Embleya scabrispora: one gene and its partner. The protein of the gene in region 1 interacts with the protein of each later gene in a pairwise test. Links are inferred from orthologs where the notes say so. Each region holds a gene or a part of one and is shown on either strand. Other genes may lie near its edges.

The links.
Region 2: the proteins of B4N89_RS23875 (region 1) and B4N89_RS28340 interact in binary tests that used the Escherichia coli proteins (3 or more experiments, as listed by UniProt). The link is inferred for Embleya scabrispora from one-to-one orthologs.

What each region holds. Positions count from the first base shown.
Region 1 is NZ_MWQN01000001.1:5,398,554-5,406,027, reverse strand. The notes cover bases 2,721-5,550. They hold B4N89_RS23875 (citrate synthase), read left to right. Parts: upstream 2,721-3,405; coding sequence 3,406-4,695; downstream 4,696-5,550. Other genes in these bases: B4N89_RS23870 (PQQ-binding-like beta-propeller repeat protein), read right to left, coding at 4,820-5,550; B4N89_RS51600 (serine/threonine-protein kinase), read right to left, coding at 2,721-3,100. Also shown: B4N89_RS23885 (N-6 DNA methylase), read left to right, coding at 1-1,110; more of B4N89_RS51600, read right to left, coding at 1,127-2,720; more of B4N89_RS23870, read right to left, coding at 5,551-7,147.
Region 2 is NZ_MWQN01000001.1:6,422,872-6,430,293, forward strand. What follows is about bases 3,047-5,824. They hold B4N89_RS28340 (YegS/Rv2252/BmrU family lipid kinase), read left to right. Parts: upstream 3,047-3,880; coding sequence 3,881-4,768; downstream 4,769-5,824. Other genes in these bases: tatC (twin-arginine translocase subunit TatC), read left to right, coding at 3,047-3,855; B4N89_RS28345 (DEAD/DEAH box helicase), read left to right, coding at 4,912-5,824. Outside these bases: B4N89_RS28310 (helix-turn-helix transcriptional regulator), read left to right, coding at 1-913; B4N89_RS28315 (helix-turn-helix transcriptional regulator), read left to right, coding at 910-1,875; B4N89_RS28320 (hypothetical protein), read left to right, coding at 1,995-2,198; B4N89_RS28325 (hypothetical protein), read left to right, coding at 2,232-2,459; Sec-independent protein translocase subunit TatA, read left to right, coding at 2,589-2,870; more of tatC, read left to right, coding at 2,905-3,046; more of B4N89_RS28345, read left to right, coding at 5,825-7,422. UniProt on the Escherichia coli protein: In vitro phosphorylates phosphatidylglycerol but not diacylglycerol; the in vivo substrate is unknown.

The DNA.
Region 1 (7,474 bases):
GGCGGGCGGGTGGTACTGCTGATGCCGCCGGCGGTGGCGGCCCGCGGCTCGGGCCGCCGCATCCGGGCCGAACTGCTGCGCCGGGGCGCGCTGCGCGCGGTGTTCGGCCTGCCCGCCGGCGCCGCGCCGCCGTTCGGGGTGGCGCTGCACCTGTGGATCCTGGAGCGGCCCTCGGGCGAGCGAATGCCCTCACACGTGCTGTTCGCCGAGCTCGACGACCTGGCGGACCCCGTCGCGGCGGACACCGCGCTGCGCGCCTGGCGCGACTTCCGCGCCGACCCGGCGGGCCTGGCCGAGATCCCGGGCCGACACCGCGCGGTACCGCTGATCGAACTCCTCGACGACAACGTCGACCTGACCCCGGCGCACAACCTGCCCGCGCAGACCGACGCGAACGTGGCCGAGCGGGTGCAGGACACCCGCGCCCGGCTGCTCGCCCTGCTGGCCCGGCTGCCGCACCTGGTGCCCGCGGTGCCGGCCGCCGAGGAGGGCGCCGGGACGTGGCGCTCGGTCGCGCTCGCCGACCTGGCCCGCACCGGCGCGGTCACCCTGTACCGCAGTGCGTCGCGGCCCGGGCGGGTCGGCCACGAGACGCCCCCCGGCCCGACCGTGCCGATGCTCACCACCGCCGACCTGGCCGCCGCCGTGCCGCCGAGCGGGCGCCTGTCCGCGGCCGAGGCGGACGAGGCGCAGCACCCCCGGATCCACGCCGGGGACGTGATCGTGCCCACCCTGCTGGGCGGCGACGAGCACGGGTGGGCGAGCGCGGTCCGGGTCGCCGGGTCGGCCGAGCAGGACGCGGTCCTCGGGCCCAACCTGCACCTGCTGCGCCCCGACCCGGCCGCGCTGGATCCGTGGTTCCTGGCCGGGTTCCTGACCGACCCGGCGCACGCGCGGCGGGCCGGCTACGGCTCCAGCATCGTGCGGGTCGACGTGCGGCGGATCGAGATCCCGCTGCTGCCGCCGGAGCGGCAGCGGGCGTACGGGGAGACCTTCCGCGCGCTGCGCATGTTCGTCACCGACCTGCGCGGCGCCGCCGCGCTCGGCGAGGATCTGGGCCGGGGCCTGCTGGAGGGCCTGACCGCGGGGCTGCTCCGACCGCCGGGGTAGCCGGTACGGCGGGCGCTCAGCGCCCCTCCAGGGCCCGCAGCACGCGCCGGGAGCGGTCGGCGGGCGCGGCTGCGCGGAGCGGGCCCGAAGGGGTCAGCCCGGCCGCCGCGCCGGTCCAGTCGGGGCCGGTGTAGCACCGCACCAGGGCCTCGGCGGCGGTGCGGTGCACGTCGCCCATCGAGTACAGCTCCTCGCCCGGGACGATGCGATGGCGCCGCCGCCCGGCCGAGCGCGCCTCCCGCTCCGGCCACCGCGCGTGCACCACCAGGCGCGGCTCGTCGATCGGCTCCGGCGCGGCCAGCGTGGAGAAGGACAGCGTGTACGGGAGCAGCGGGCCGACCAGGTCGCACAGGCCCCACAACACCGCCTCCGGGTCCGGTACGCCGTCCGCCTCGGACAGCGCGAAGGTCTCGTCGGGTCGGGCGAGCACCGCCGCGACCACGTCCGTCAGCACGTCGGCGGATGTGCCGGCGCGGGCCCGCAGGCGGGGCGCGCAGCGGGCCAGTTCGGCGTCGAGCACCTTCGGGTCGAGCCGCGGCGAGGGCCGGCCGGTGGGCTGCTCCAGGCCGGCCGGATCCCCCGAGGCGGCGCCGAGGGCGAGCGCGTGCCGGGGGCCGGCGAGCGAGACCGCGGCGGGGTCGGCGCGGGCCGGGGCCATCAGCACCAGCGCGCGGCCGGGGGTGCGCCGGATCAGCGTCGGGCGACCACCGAGCGGGCCGAACCGGACCGCGGGCCGGTCGGCCGCGCGCCCTGCGCCGGGTTCGGGGTCGATCATCGGCGCCAGCACCGGGTGCCACCGGCGCAGGTCGGCGTCGGCCAGGGACGAGGCGAGCACGCCGGCCGGTCCCGCTCCGGGCAGGTCGTACAGGATCCGGTCCAGCATCGGCGCCCGCGCCGACCGGTACGGCTCGCGCGTGTAGGGCCGGGTGGGGCCGGGCGCGGGCATCGGCCGGGTCGGCTCGGCGGGCGACGGCCGATCCGGTCCGGTGCGGTGGGCCCCGCCCTGGCGCGGCCGCTCGGGCGTGGGCGCGCGCACCGCCTCCGGCTCCGGCGCGGGGCGCGGGGCGCGCGGCCGGGGCGTGTCCACGCCGGGCCGGATCCGCCGCTCGTGCTCGTGCAGCAGGTCCAGCACCGGCCGGGGCAACCACGCGGCCGCCTCGTACGGACGCCGACGGCCGGTCAGCAGCTCGGCGAAGTCGGCCACCACCCGCTCCGGGGTCGGCCGCCGATCGGCCCGGCGGCGCAGGCACGATTCGACCAGCGGCAGCAGCTCCGCCGGCAGCCCGCTCAGGTCCGGGTCGCGGTTGCGCACGGCGCTCATCACCCGCATCGCACTGCCCTGGTACGGCGCGTGCCCGGCGCCCGCGAACAGCAGCGTGGCGCCCATCGCGTACACGTCGGAGCGGACCGTGCCCGATTCGCCCTCGACCTGCTCGGGGGCCATGTAGGCGATGGTGCCGACCAGGTTGACGGTGTCCTGGTCCTGGGCGAGGGCGAGCCCGAAGTCGATCACCTTCGGCCCGTCCAAGGTGACCAGGATGTTGCCGGGGGCCAGGTCCCGGTGCACCAGACCCGCCCCGTGGATCGCGCCCAGCGCCTCGGCCACCCCGGCGGCCAGCCACCGCACCGCGTCCGGCGGCAACGGGCCGCACTCGTCGACCACCTCGCGCAGCGACGGCGCCGGCACGTACGCGGTGGCCAGCCAGGGCCGCGCGGCCGCCGGGTCGGCGGCCACCACCGCGGCCGTGAACACCCCGCTCACCAGCCGCGCCGCCTGGACCTCGCGGGCGAACCGCCGCCGGAAGTCCTCGTCGTGGTCCAACTCGGCCAGGATCGTCTTGATCGCCACCAGCCGACCCGCCGGGGACAGCCCCAGGAAGACCCGGGCCATGCCGCCGCGGCCGAGCCGGGACAACACCCGATAGGGCCCGATCCGGCGCGGATCGTAGGCGTCCAGGGGCGCCGGCCCCCGTCGTCCGTCGTCGGTCACGCCACGTCCCCCCGGCCGCCCCATCGTGTGCCCCTCATCATGACGCCGCATGGGTGACCCCCGAAGCGGGAAGCCGAAACACAGGGCACCGTCGCGCCCCGAGTCGGCGGTGACCAAGGGCGTTGCGACCCGGCACCCTGGGTCAGGTGACGCGGCTCACGGTTTGTCGCCCAGGTGGGAGGTGGCTGCGAGGCCGCCTCGTGCGCCTGCTATTCGTACTGATGCACACATGTCACAAAGACCGGAACCGCACGGACACGATCCGGGTGGCTGCCGGAGCCTGAGCCGAGAAGTAGGGGACCCCCATGAGCGAGGACTCGGTAGTACTGCGCCACCAAGGAAACGAGCACACCTTCCCGCTGATCGAGGGCACCATCGGCGACACCGCCATGGACATCTCGACGCTGCGCGCAAAGACGGGGCTGGTGACCTACGACGGAGGGTTCGTCAACACCGCCGCGTGTAAATCGGCGATCACCTTCATCGACGGCGAGGAGGGCGTCCTCCGCTACCGCGGCTACCCGATCGAGCAGATCGCGGAGCAGGGGACCTTCCTGGAGACGGCGTATCTGCTGATCTACGGCGAGTTGCCGTCGGTGAGCGCGCTGGACAACTTCCGCGACGAGATAACCCAGCACACGCTGCTGCACGAGGACGTCAAGCGGTTCTACGACGGCTTCCCGCGCGACGCGCACCCGATGGCGATGTTGTCGTCCGTGGTGTCCGCGCTGTCGACGTTCTACCAGGACAGCCACAACCCGTTCGACGAGGAGCAGGTCCGGCTCTCGGCGATAAGGCTGCTGGCCAAGCTGCCGACGATCGCGGCCTACGCGTTCAAGAAGTCGGTCGGCCAGCCGATGCTCTACCCGGACAACTCGCTCGGCTACGTCGAGAACTTCCTGCGGATGACCTTCGCCGTCCCGGCCGAGTCGTACAAGGCCGACCCGGTCGTGGTGGACGCGCTGGACAAGCTGCTCATCCTGCACGGCGACCACGAGCAGAACTGCTCGACCTCGACGGTGCGCCTCGTCGGCTCCAGCCAGGCGAACATGTTCGCGTCCATCTCGGCCGGCATCAACGCGCTGTGGGGCCCGCTGCACGGCGGCGCCAACCAGCAGGTGCTGGAGATGCTGGAGCAGATCAAGAACGACGGCGGCGACATCGACGCGTTCGTGAACAAGGTGAAGAACAAGGAGGACGGCGTCCGCCTGATGGGCTTCGGCCACCGGGTGTACAAGAGCCGCGACCCGCGCGCGACGATCATCAAGAAGGCCGCCGACGACGTCCTGTCCCGGATGGGCAAGAAGGACGAACTGCTCGACCTCGCGATGCAGTTGGAGGAGCGCGCGCTGGCCGACGACTACTTCGTCGAGCGCAAGCTCTACCCGAACGTGGACTTCTACACCGGGCTGATCTACCGGGCGATGGGCTTCCCCACCGAGATGTTCACGGTGCTGTTCGCGATCGGCCGGCTGCCGGGCTGGATCGCGCACTGGCAGGAGATGATCGCCGACCCGAAGGCCAAGATCGGCCGTCCGCGCCAGGTGTACACGGGCGTCGCGCTGCGCGACTACACCCCCATCGGTGCGCGCTGACCCGGATCGAACACCCGACGACGATCCCGGAGTCGAAGCTCGCGAACCGCGGTTCGCCGGCGACGGCTCCGGGATCGTCGCGTGTCGCGGGGGTCGGGGGCGGGCGCGTTCGCCCGCCCCGCGCTCAGCCGTTGGTCCCGGCCGACGGGCCCTTGCCGGTGACCGCGTCCAGGACGTACAGGTGGCGGTCGGCGCTGCCCACGAAGAGCAGGCCGTCGGCCACGATCGGGGAGGTCACCCGACCGCCGGTGGTGAACCGCCAGCGGGGCTCGCCGCCCATGCCGACCGCGAGCACCGAGCCGTTGCTGCTGCCCGCGTACACCATGTCCTCGGCGACCACGGGCGAGGTGACCCAGCCCTCGGCGCCGTAACGCCACACGCAGCGCGTGGTGTTGACGTCGACCGCGTACAGGCCGCCGTCGCCGCTGCCGAAGAAGGACAGGTTGCCCGAGGTGGCCGGTTGGGCGACCGGGCCGCCCGCGCCGAACCAGCCGCGCATCGCGCCGTCGCCGGCGTTGAGCAGGTACAGGTACTGGTCGGTGCTGCCGACGTGCACGATCCCGTTGGCCACCGTCGGCGAGGACACCCAGCCGCCGGTGGGGAAGCGCCAGCGGCACCAGCCGGTGGCCGCGTCCAGCGCGTAGACGCAGCGGTCGCTGGAGCCGAAGTACACCGTGCCGTCCACGACGGTGGGCGAGGTGGCCCAGCCGCCGGTGGGGAACCGCCAGCGACAGCGCCCGGTGGCCGCGTCCACGGCGTAGAGCGCGTTGTCGCTGGACCCGAAGTAGACGGTGCCGTCGGCGACCACGGGGGCGGCCACGACCTCACCGCCGGTGGGGAAGCTCCAGCGCCACTGCCGCGAGGTCAGTTCCAGGGCGTAGACGTGGTTGTCCTGGCTGCTGAGGTACATCAGCTCGCCGTCCACGGCCGGCGGGTGCGACCAGCCCGAGGAGTCGAACCGCCACTCGCGCGTGGCCAGATGCAGGGTGTGCAGCCCGTTGTCGTTGCTGTGCACGTGTACGCGGGCGGTCCGCCCGGAGCCCGCGCGCACCGGCGGGGTCAGGATCTCGCCGGTCGCGGCGAACCGCCACACCGGCGCGGCCTCCATGCCGCCGGTGGGGGTGCGCGGCGGCGTGGGGTGCTGGCGGGGCACGTCGGGACCGCTCTCCGGCCACGTGACCGGAGAGTTGGGTATCGGGGCGGGCGGCCGGGCCACCCGCTCGGTCGGCAGCGCCGGCGAAGGCGAGGACGTGGACACCGGTCGTCCCGAGACCGGTCGCGAGCCGCCCGGCGGGCCGCCCGTGGGCGAGTTCGTCGGCGGGGCCGGCGGCCGGGGCGGCGGCTTGCGGGTCGGGTTCGTCGGCGGACGCTGGGGCGGCGGTGGCCGGTGGGTCTCCGGGCGCGGCGCCGGACGCGGCTCCTGGCGCACCTGGTTGGGCAGTTTGCCCATGTTGTTCGGGTCCGGACGCACGTTCTCCGGCAGTTCGGGCCGCTGCTCCCCGTCGGGCTCGACGAGTTCGCGGACCGGCGGCGTGCGCGGGCCCATCGTGGGCCGGTACTGGCTCTCGAACCGCTGCACCATCGCCGACGCGTTGTCGGGCAGTTGGCTGTCCGCGTCGCTGTCGTCCAGGAGCGGGGCGAGTTGGTTGAGCAACTGGGTCGGGCTCGGCCGGTGTTCGGCGGCGCGCTGCATACACAGGTTGACCAGGCCGGTCAGCTCGGTCGGCAGCCCCTCCAGGTCCGGCGAGCCGGTGACCAGGCGCAGCAGCGCCTCGGCGGGCTTGCGGTCGGGGTAGGGCGAGTGCCCGGTGGCCGCGTACACCAGCGTGGCGCCGAGCGAGAACATGTCGCTGGCGGGGGTGATGTCGCGCACGCCCTGCGCCTGTTCGGGCGACATGTACGCCGGGGTGCCGACGGCGACGCCGGTCATGGTGAGCGAGCCGAAGTCGGCGGCGCGCGAGATGCCGAAGTCGATCACCTTGGGGCCGTCGCTGGCGACCAGCACGTTGGACGGCTTCAGGTCGCGGTGTACCAGGCCGGCGGCGTGTACGGACTCCAGCGCCTCGGCGATGCCGGCGGCCATCCAGCGCACCGCGCGCGGCGGCAGCGGGCCGCAGGCGCGCACCAGCGACTCCAGCGAGGGCGCGGGCACGTACGCGGTGGCCAGCCACGGCACCGCGGCGTCGGGGTCGGCGTTGACCACGGCGGCGGTGAACACGCCGCTGACCCGGCGGGCCGCGGCCACCTCCTGGGCGAAGCGCGCGCGAAAGCCCGGGTCGCCGCCCAGCTCCGAGCGGATGGTCTTGATCGCGACCAGTCGCCCGAAGGGCGAACGCCCCAGATAGATACGGCCCATGCCGCCGGCGCCGAGTCGGCCGAGCACCGCGTAGGGGCCGATCCGTTCCGGATCCCCCTTGGCCGGTGGCTCACCCGGCCATCCGTGTTCCGTCACAATCCCCCCGAAGTCGCTCCACCGCCCATCATCCCCGCCGAGCGGCTGTTTCGACAGGAACAGGCGGGAGGAGTGCCACGGCGCCGGTCGTCCCGTCGTCGCGATAGAGGTGCCCCGGGGCGGAGCACCCGCTGCCTGTCGCAGGGTACCCGCCTGCTCGCTCCGCCGCCCACGCCGCGTCCCGCTTGGACCGAAACACGGGGGAATCCCCCAGGCATCGAACACGAAGAGTGGCCGGCGAAGCGGAAATTACTCCACTGATCGGTTCTTTTCGGACGTGTCGCACTCTCGGACCGCGAACACCCGGGCCGGTTCGTGGGAACCGGC
Region 2 (7,422 bases), 1.0 Mb from region 1 along the record:
CAAGGAAGAGTTGCGGCAGTCGATCGAGTCGTATCGGCTGTGCACGTCCGACGAGGCCTTCGACCGCATGTTCGAGCGGGACAAGGACGACGTACGCGAACTCGGCTTCATCGTCGAGACCGGTGCCAACGACCCGCTGATCGAGTCGGCCGACGGCTACCGCATCCGTCCCGAGGCGAACACGCTGCCCCCGGTGGAGCTGGACCCGGAGGAGGCCGCCGCCCTCGCCCTGGCCGCCGGCGCCTGGCAGCAGTCCGCGCTGGCCGGCGCAGCCACCGGCGCGCTGTACAAGCTCAAGGCCGCCGGCGTGGAGATCGACTCGGCCCCGCTGACCAGCGTCGAGCCCAGGGTCACCGCCCGCGAACCGGCGTTCGGCCCGCTCCTGGACGCGCTGCGCACCCGCCGGCCGATCCAGTTCGGCTACCGCCGCTCGGGCGCCGCGGAGGTCACCGCGCGCGTGGTCGAGCCGTGGGGGATGAGCTGCTGGCGCGGCCGCTGGTACCTGGTGGGCTTTGCCCGGGACCGGGGCGAGCAGCGGGTGTTCCGGCTGGACCGGATCGCCGACAAGCCCAAGCCGAAGCCGTTGAAGGAGCCGTTCTCGGCCGAGGTGCCGGCGAAGGTGGACGTGCGCGCCCAGGTCGCCCGCTTCGCCGGCGAGGGCGGCGAGGGCATCGCCCGGATCCGGGTGCGTACCGGCGCGGGGTTCCCGCTGCGGGCGCGCGCTAGCGCGGTGCGTCCGGCCGGCGAGGGCTGGGACGAGTTGGAGCTGAGTCACGGACACGGACTGCACCACTGGCTCGCCGAGTTCGGCCCCGACGTGGTCGTGCTCGAGCCGCCCCACCTGCGCGACGCCGTGGTCGCGCAACTGCGCGAGGCCGCCGGAACGGCGACGGGACAGGTGAAGGTCGGATGAGCAACGCGATCGACGACACCCGACGGCTGCTGTCCCTGGTGGCCTACCTGCGCGAGCGCCCGGGCACCCAACTCGACGACGTGGCGCGCGCCTTCGGCCTGCCGGTGAGCCAGGTCGAGGCGGATCTGGGCACCCTGCACATGTGCGGCACCAGCTTCATGGCCGACGACCTCCTGGAGCCGCACGTCGACTTCGAGGGCCGGGTCTTCCTGGACAACGCCGACGCCCCGGTGCGCCCGGTGCGCCTGGCCCCGCACGAGGCGTTGGCGCTGCTGGTGGCGCTGCGCGCGCTGGCCGGGCTGTCCGGGCTGCGTGAGCGGGACAAGGTCGCGCTCGGCCGGGTGACCGCCAAGCTGGAGGACGCGGCCGGCGAGGCGGCGCGCGCCGCCGAGGGGGTGACCGTCGAGTTCGAGGGCGACGACGCGGCCCAGGAGTCGGCGTTCGCCACGATGGACCGCGCGGTGAGCGAGAAGCGCCGGTTGCGGCTGCGCTACTACGTGCCGCGCCGGGACGAGATCACCGAGCGCGAGGTGGACCCGATCCGCCTGGTCCTGGTCGACGGACACACCTACCTGGTGGCGTGGTGTCGCCAGGCCGAGGGGCGCCGGTTGTTCCGCCTCGACCGGGTCGCCGAGGCGGTGCTGCTGGACGAGGCGTCCGAGCCGCAGCCGATCGAACCGCTCGACCTGGCCGACGGCTTCGCGCCGACCGCCGCCGACGGCATCGAGGTGGTGCTCGAACTCGGGCCCGGCGGACGCTGGGTCACCGAGTACTACCGCTACGACAAGGTCGAGGAGTTGGCCGACGGCGGTCTGCGCCTGACCCTGCGCACGCCCGACCCCGCCGGGATCCGCCGGCTGGCGCTGCGTCTGGGCGGACACGGCAGGGTGATCTCCCCGCCGGAGCTGGTCGACGATGTACGACGCACCGCGTCGGCCGCGCTCGCGGCCTACGCGGAATAGACCGAGCGGCCGGGTCCGGGGGCGACTGTCCAAAAACGGCACACGCCCCCGGATCCGGCCCGCCGGCACCTCCCGGTACCACCGACGACAACCTTCCCGACCTTGCGAGGAGGCCCACGGTGTCGACGTTCACGGCGCGCTGCCCGGTATGCGGACGGGTGGAGCTGACGGCGGATCAGCTACGGCTGGTGCTGCGACCGAACAAGTCCTTCTATCTCTTCCGCTGCCCCACCTGCGCGGACTCGGTGCGCCGCCCGGCCGGTGAGCGCATCGTCGAACTGCTCACCGACGGCGGGGTGTCGTCCATGCAGGTGGCACGCTGAAGCGGGGCCTCCGCGGGCTGTTAGGGTCGCCGCATGTTGCCGTGGGTCCTGCTCTTCCTCGTGCTCGTGCTCGTCGGACTCGGCGTCCTCGCCTGGTTCGCCGTGCGGTTGTTCGGTGACGTACGCCGATTGGGCAAAACGGTCGCGGACGCCGCCGACCGGTTGTCCGTGGCGGCGGCCGAACTCGACGAGGCGGGCCGCCCCGCGGCGCGAGACGACGTCGTACCGCACGCGCGGTCCGCGTCCGCGCACCGGCACTGATTCGCCCGCGTGACCCCTGGGGGTTACGCCCGGTGCAGTTGTTCGCCACCATTGCGTTGCACGTGCGTCATCCGCACCGGCGTACGATCGAACCCGTAACCCCCCGGCCCCGGCAATGAGGTACTGACTATGTTTGGCAAGCTCGGTTGGCCCGAGATCATCCTGATCCTGGTTGTCGTCGTGCTGTTGTTCGGCGCCAAGCGTCTGCCGGACACGGCGCGGGCGCTGGGTCGCTCGCTGCGCATCCTCAAGAGCGAGACCAAGGCGATGAAGGAGGACGGGGCGGCCGAGGCCCCCGCGTCCGACAAGAGCGCCAAGACCACCGAGGCGCCGCCGCGCACCATCTCGGCCGCTCCGGGCGATGTGAACGAGGCGCGGCCGGTCGGCGAGCCCGACCACAACCGTCGCTGAGTCCGTACGCGCCCTATAGGAGTCGGCCCTCAAGGTGCTTGACAAGGCAGGGCGCGGACGACAGTCCGGCCCGAAACAAAAGAAGATCAAGGACGCCGAGGGGCGCATGCCCCTGATGGAGCACTTGCGCGAGTTGCGCAATCGCCTCGTCAAGGCGCTCCTGGCCATCATCGTCGTGACCATCGTCGCCGCGTTCTTCTACGAGGACATCGGCCGCTTCCTGGTCCATCCCGTCTGCGATCTCAAGGACGTCAAGGGCACGGGCGTCACCAAGTGTGGCCAGGGCGTCCTGGTCCAGCAGGGCGTGCTCTCGCCGTTCTCGATGGCCTTGAAGATCTCGTTGGCCACCGGCATCATCGCGGCCTCACCGATCTGGCTCTACCAGATGTGGGCCTTCCTGGCGCCGGGGCTGCACAAGCACGAGAAGAAGTACTCGCTGGCCTTCGTCGGCGTGGGTGTCCCGCTCTTCCTGGGCGGCGCCTACTTCTCGTACTGGATCCTGCCGCACGCCCTGCAGGTGCTCCTCGACTTCACCCTCGCGGACGCCAGCAACCAGATCCAGTTGGACGACTACCTCAACTTCGTCATCCGCATGGTCGTGGTCTTCGGCATCGCCTGTGAGCTGCCGCTCGTGCTGATCATGCTGAACATCGGCGGGGTCGTCACCGCGAAGCAACTCGCGAGCTGGTGGCGCTGGGTGGTGATGGGCATCTTCGTCTTCGGCGCGGTGGCCACCCCCACCACGGACCCGCTGACGATGATCCTGCTGTCCATCCCGATCACGATCCTGTACGGGATCGCGCTGATCGTGGCCTGGATCAACGACCGCCGACGCGGCAAACGGCGCGAGGAAGTGCTCGGCGCCGACCTCGACGACGACGAGGCGTCGGTCCTGGACACCTCGGTACGCCCCGTCGAGCGTCCGAGCGCGGTCGGGGACGACTCGGGCCCCGGTTCCGCCACCAGGGTGGACGACATCACCTGAGTCCGGTGGGCTACTCTCGCGCCTTGTGTCTCGGGAGATCGCAATATTCGTCAACCCCACCGCGGGCCGCGGGCGCGGCCTGAAGGCCGCGTCGATCGCCGCCGACCTGCTGCGCGACCGGGGGCTGACGCCGCACCAGGTGTCGGCTCCCGGTGTCGCGGAGGGCATCGCCCGGCTGCGTGCGGTGGTGCGCACGGGTGTGGACGCGGTGGTCGCGGTCGGCGGCGACGGCACGGTCGCGGCCGCGCTGCAGGCGGTCGCCGGCACGCCGACGCCGCTGGGCGTGATACCGATCGGCTCCGGCAACGACTTCGCCCGCGCGCTGGATGTGCCGCTGGGCGACGTGGCCGCGGCGGCCCGCGTGGTGGCGGATCGGCACATCCGCCCGGTGGACCTGGGCCGGGTCGGCGAGCGCTGGTTCGGCACGATCCTGTGCACCGGCTTCGACTCGCGGGTCAACGAGCGGGCCAACCGGATGACCTGGGCGGGCGGGCGGACCCGCTACAACGCGGCGCTGCTGGGCGAGTTGGGCGCGCTGAAGGCGATCGACTACGAGCTGGAACTGGACGGCAAGCCGTTCCGGGTCGAGGCCACGCTGATCGCGGTCGGCAACGGTCGCTCCTACGGCGGCGGCATGCGGATGTGCCCGGGCGCCGATCTCGCCGACGGGCTGTTCGACATAACGGTGGTGGCCGCGTGTGGGCGGGCCGAACTGTTGCGGGTGTTCCCCAAGGTCTACGGCGGGCGGCACGTGAGCCATCCCCTGGTCACCGTGCACCGGGCCGCCACCGTGTCACTGACCGCGCGCGGGCTCAGCGGCTGGGCCGACGGAGAGCGCCTGGGCGCGCTGCCGCTGACCGCGGACTGCGTACCGGCCGCGGTGCGGGCGCTGGTTCCGGCTCCGGCCGGGTGAGCCGGGCCCCGAACGCGGCGGGGTCGACCCGGCGGGGGCGGATCGTACGGGTGTGCCTCGGTCGATCGTTCGACCCGGCGGTCGGCAAGATCGAAAAAAGGTGATCACAGTCGTCGGTCGCGGCCGGTAGTCTGCTTGACGAGATGCCTCTCGATCCCGCACGCGGCACGGACCGCGATACCCAGATGTCCCCGGCCGAGCACTACGCGGCCGCCCGGCGCCGTGCCGCCGACGAACGCACGAGTCTGCACGCGTTCCGCGAGCAGTACCCCTTCGGCCTCGACGGCTTCCAGGTCGAGGCCTGCCGCGCCCTGGAGGCCGGCAAGGGGGTCCTGGTCGCCGCGCCCACCGGTTCGGGCAAGACCGTGGTCGGCGAGTTCGCCGTGCACCTGGCCCTCGAACAGGGCCGCAAGTGCTTCTACACCACGCCGATCAAGGCGCTGTCGAACCAGAAGTTCGCCGACTTCCAAAAGCTCTACGGCGCGGCCAACGTGGGCCTGCTCACCGGCGACAACTCGGTCAACGCCGACGCCCCGGTGATCGTGATGACCACCGAGGTCCTGCGCAACATGCTCTACGCGTCCTCGAACGCGCTCGCGGGCCTGGGCTACGTGGTCATGGACGAGGTGCACTACCTCTCCGACCGCTTCCGCGGCGCGGTGTGGGAAGAGGTGATCATCCACCTCCCCGAATCGGTCACCCTGGTCTCGCTCTCGGCGACGGTCAGCAACGCCGAGGAGTTCGGCGACTGGCTGGGCACCGTGCGCGGCGACACCGAGGTCGTGGTCTCCGAGCACCGCCCGGTGCCGCTGTGGCAGCACGTGATCGCGGGCAACCGCACCTACGACCTGTTCACCGACGAGAACCACACCGAGGTCAACCCCGAGCTGGTGCGCCTGGGGCGGATGGAGAGCGAGCGGGCCGGTCGCCCGCAGGACCGCTACCGGCGCAACCGCGGCCAGGAGACCCGGCCGGTGCGCAGCCGGATCTGGACGCCCAGCCGCGCCGAGGTGATCGACCGGCTCGACGCCGAGGGCCTGCTGCCGGCGATCACCTTCATCTTCAGCCGCAAGGGCTGCGAGGCCGCGGTCCAGCAGTGCCTGCACGCGGGTCTGCGGCTCAACGGCGACGCGGAGCGGGCCGAGGTGCGCACGATCGTCGAGGCGCGCACCACCGGCATCCCCGACGAGGACCGGCACGTCCTGGGCTACCACTCCTGGCTCGACGCGCTCCAGCGCGGCATCGCCGCACACCACGCGGGCATGTTGCCGACCTTCAAGGAGGTCGTCGAGGAGTTGTTCGTCAAGGGCCTGGTCAAGGCGGTCTTCGCGACCGAGACGCTGGCCCTGGGGATCAACATGCCCGCCCGTTCGGTGGTGCTGGAGAAGCTGGTCAAGTGGAACGGCGAGACGCACGCCGACCTGACGGCGGGCGAGTACACCCAGCTCACCGGCCGCGCCGGGCGACGCGGCATCGACATCGAGGGCCACGCGGTGGTGCTGTGGCACCAGGGCTTCGACGCGGCCCACCTGGCCGGCCTGGCGGGCACCCGCACGTATCCGCTGCGGTCCTCCTTCAAGCCGTCCTACAACATGGCGGTCAACCTGGTCGGCCAGGTCGGCCGGCACCGCTCGCGCGAGCTGTTGGAGACCTCGTTCGCGCAGTTCCAGGCGGACCGCTCGGTGGTCGGGCTGACCCGCCAGGTGCAGCGCAACGAGGAGGGCCTGGCCGGCTACCGCGAGGCGATGACCTGCCACCTCGGCGACTTCGCCGAATACGGGAGCCTGCGGCGCGCGCTCAAGGACCGCGAGAGCGAACTGGCCCGCGAGGGCGCCGTCCAGCGCCGGGCCGCGGCCGCCGCGTCGCTGGAGAAGCTCAAGTCGGGCGACATCATCATGGTGCCCACCGGCAAGTACGCGGGCCTGGCCGTGATCCTGGACCCCGGCACCGACCAGGGCCCGGAGGGGCCGCGCCCGTTCGTGCTCACCGTGGACCGCCAGGTCCGCCGGCTGGCCGGGATCGACTTCCCCGTGCCGGTCGAGGCGATCGACCGGCTGCGCATCCCGCGGTCGTTCAACGCGCGCAATCCGCAGTCCCGCCGCGACCTGGCATCCTCGCTGCGCACCAAGGCCGGCCACGTGGACCACCCCCGGGGGCGCAAGCAGCGCTCGCCGGCCGCCGACGACGCCGAGTTGGCCCGGCTGCGCCAAGCGATCCGGCAGCACCCGTGCCACGGCTGCGACGACCGCGAGGAGCACGCGCGCTGGGCCGAGCGCTACCACCGCCTGCTGCGGGACACGCAGGTGATCGAGAGCCGGATGAAGGGCCGCACGCACACCATCGCGCGCACCTTCGACCGGGTCTGCGCGATGCTCACCGACCTGGGCTACCTGGCGGGCGACACGGTCACCGAGGACGGGCGCCGACTGGCCCGGATCTACGCCGAGTTGGACCTGCTGACCGCGGAGTGCCTGCGCGAGGGCCTGTGGGAGGAGCTGTCCCCGGCGGAGCTGGCCGCGTGCGCGTCCGCGCTGGTGTACGAGTCGCGTCAGCCCGACGACGCGATGTCGCCGAAGGTGCCGGCCGGGACGACGACGTCGGCGCTGGTCGACATGGTCCGGCTGTGGGGCCACCTCGACGCGCTGGAGGGGCAG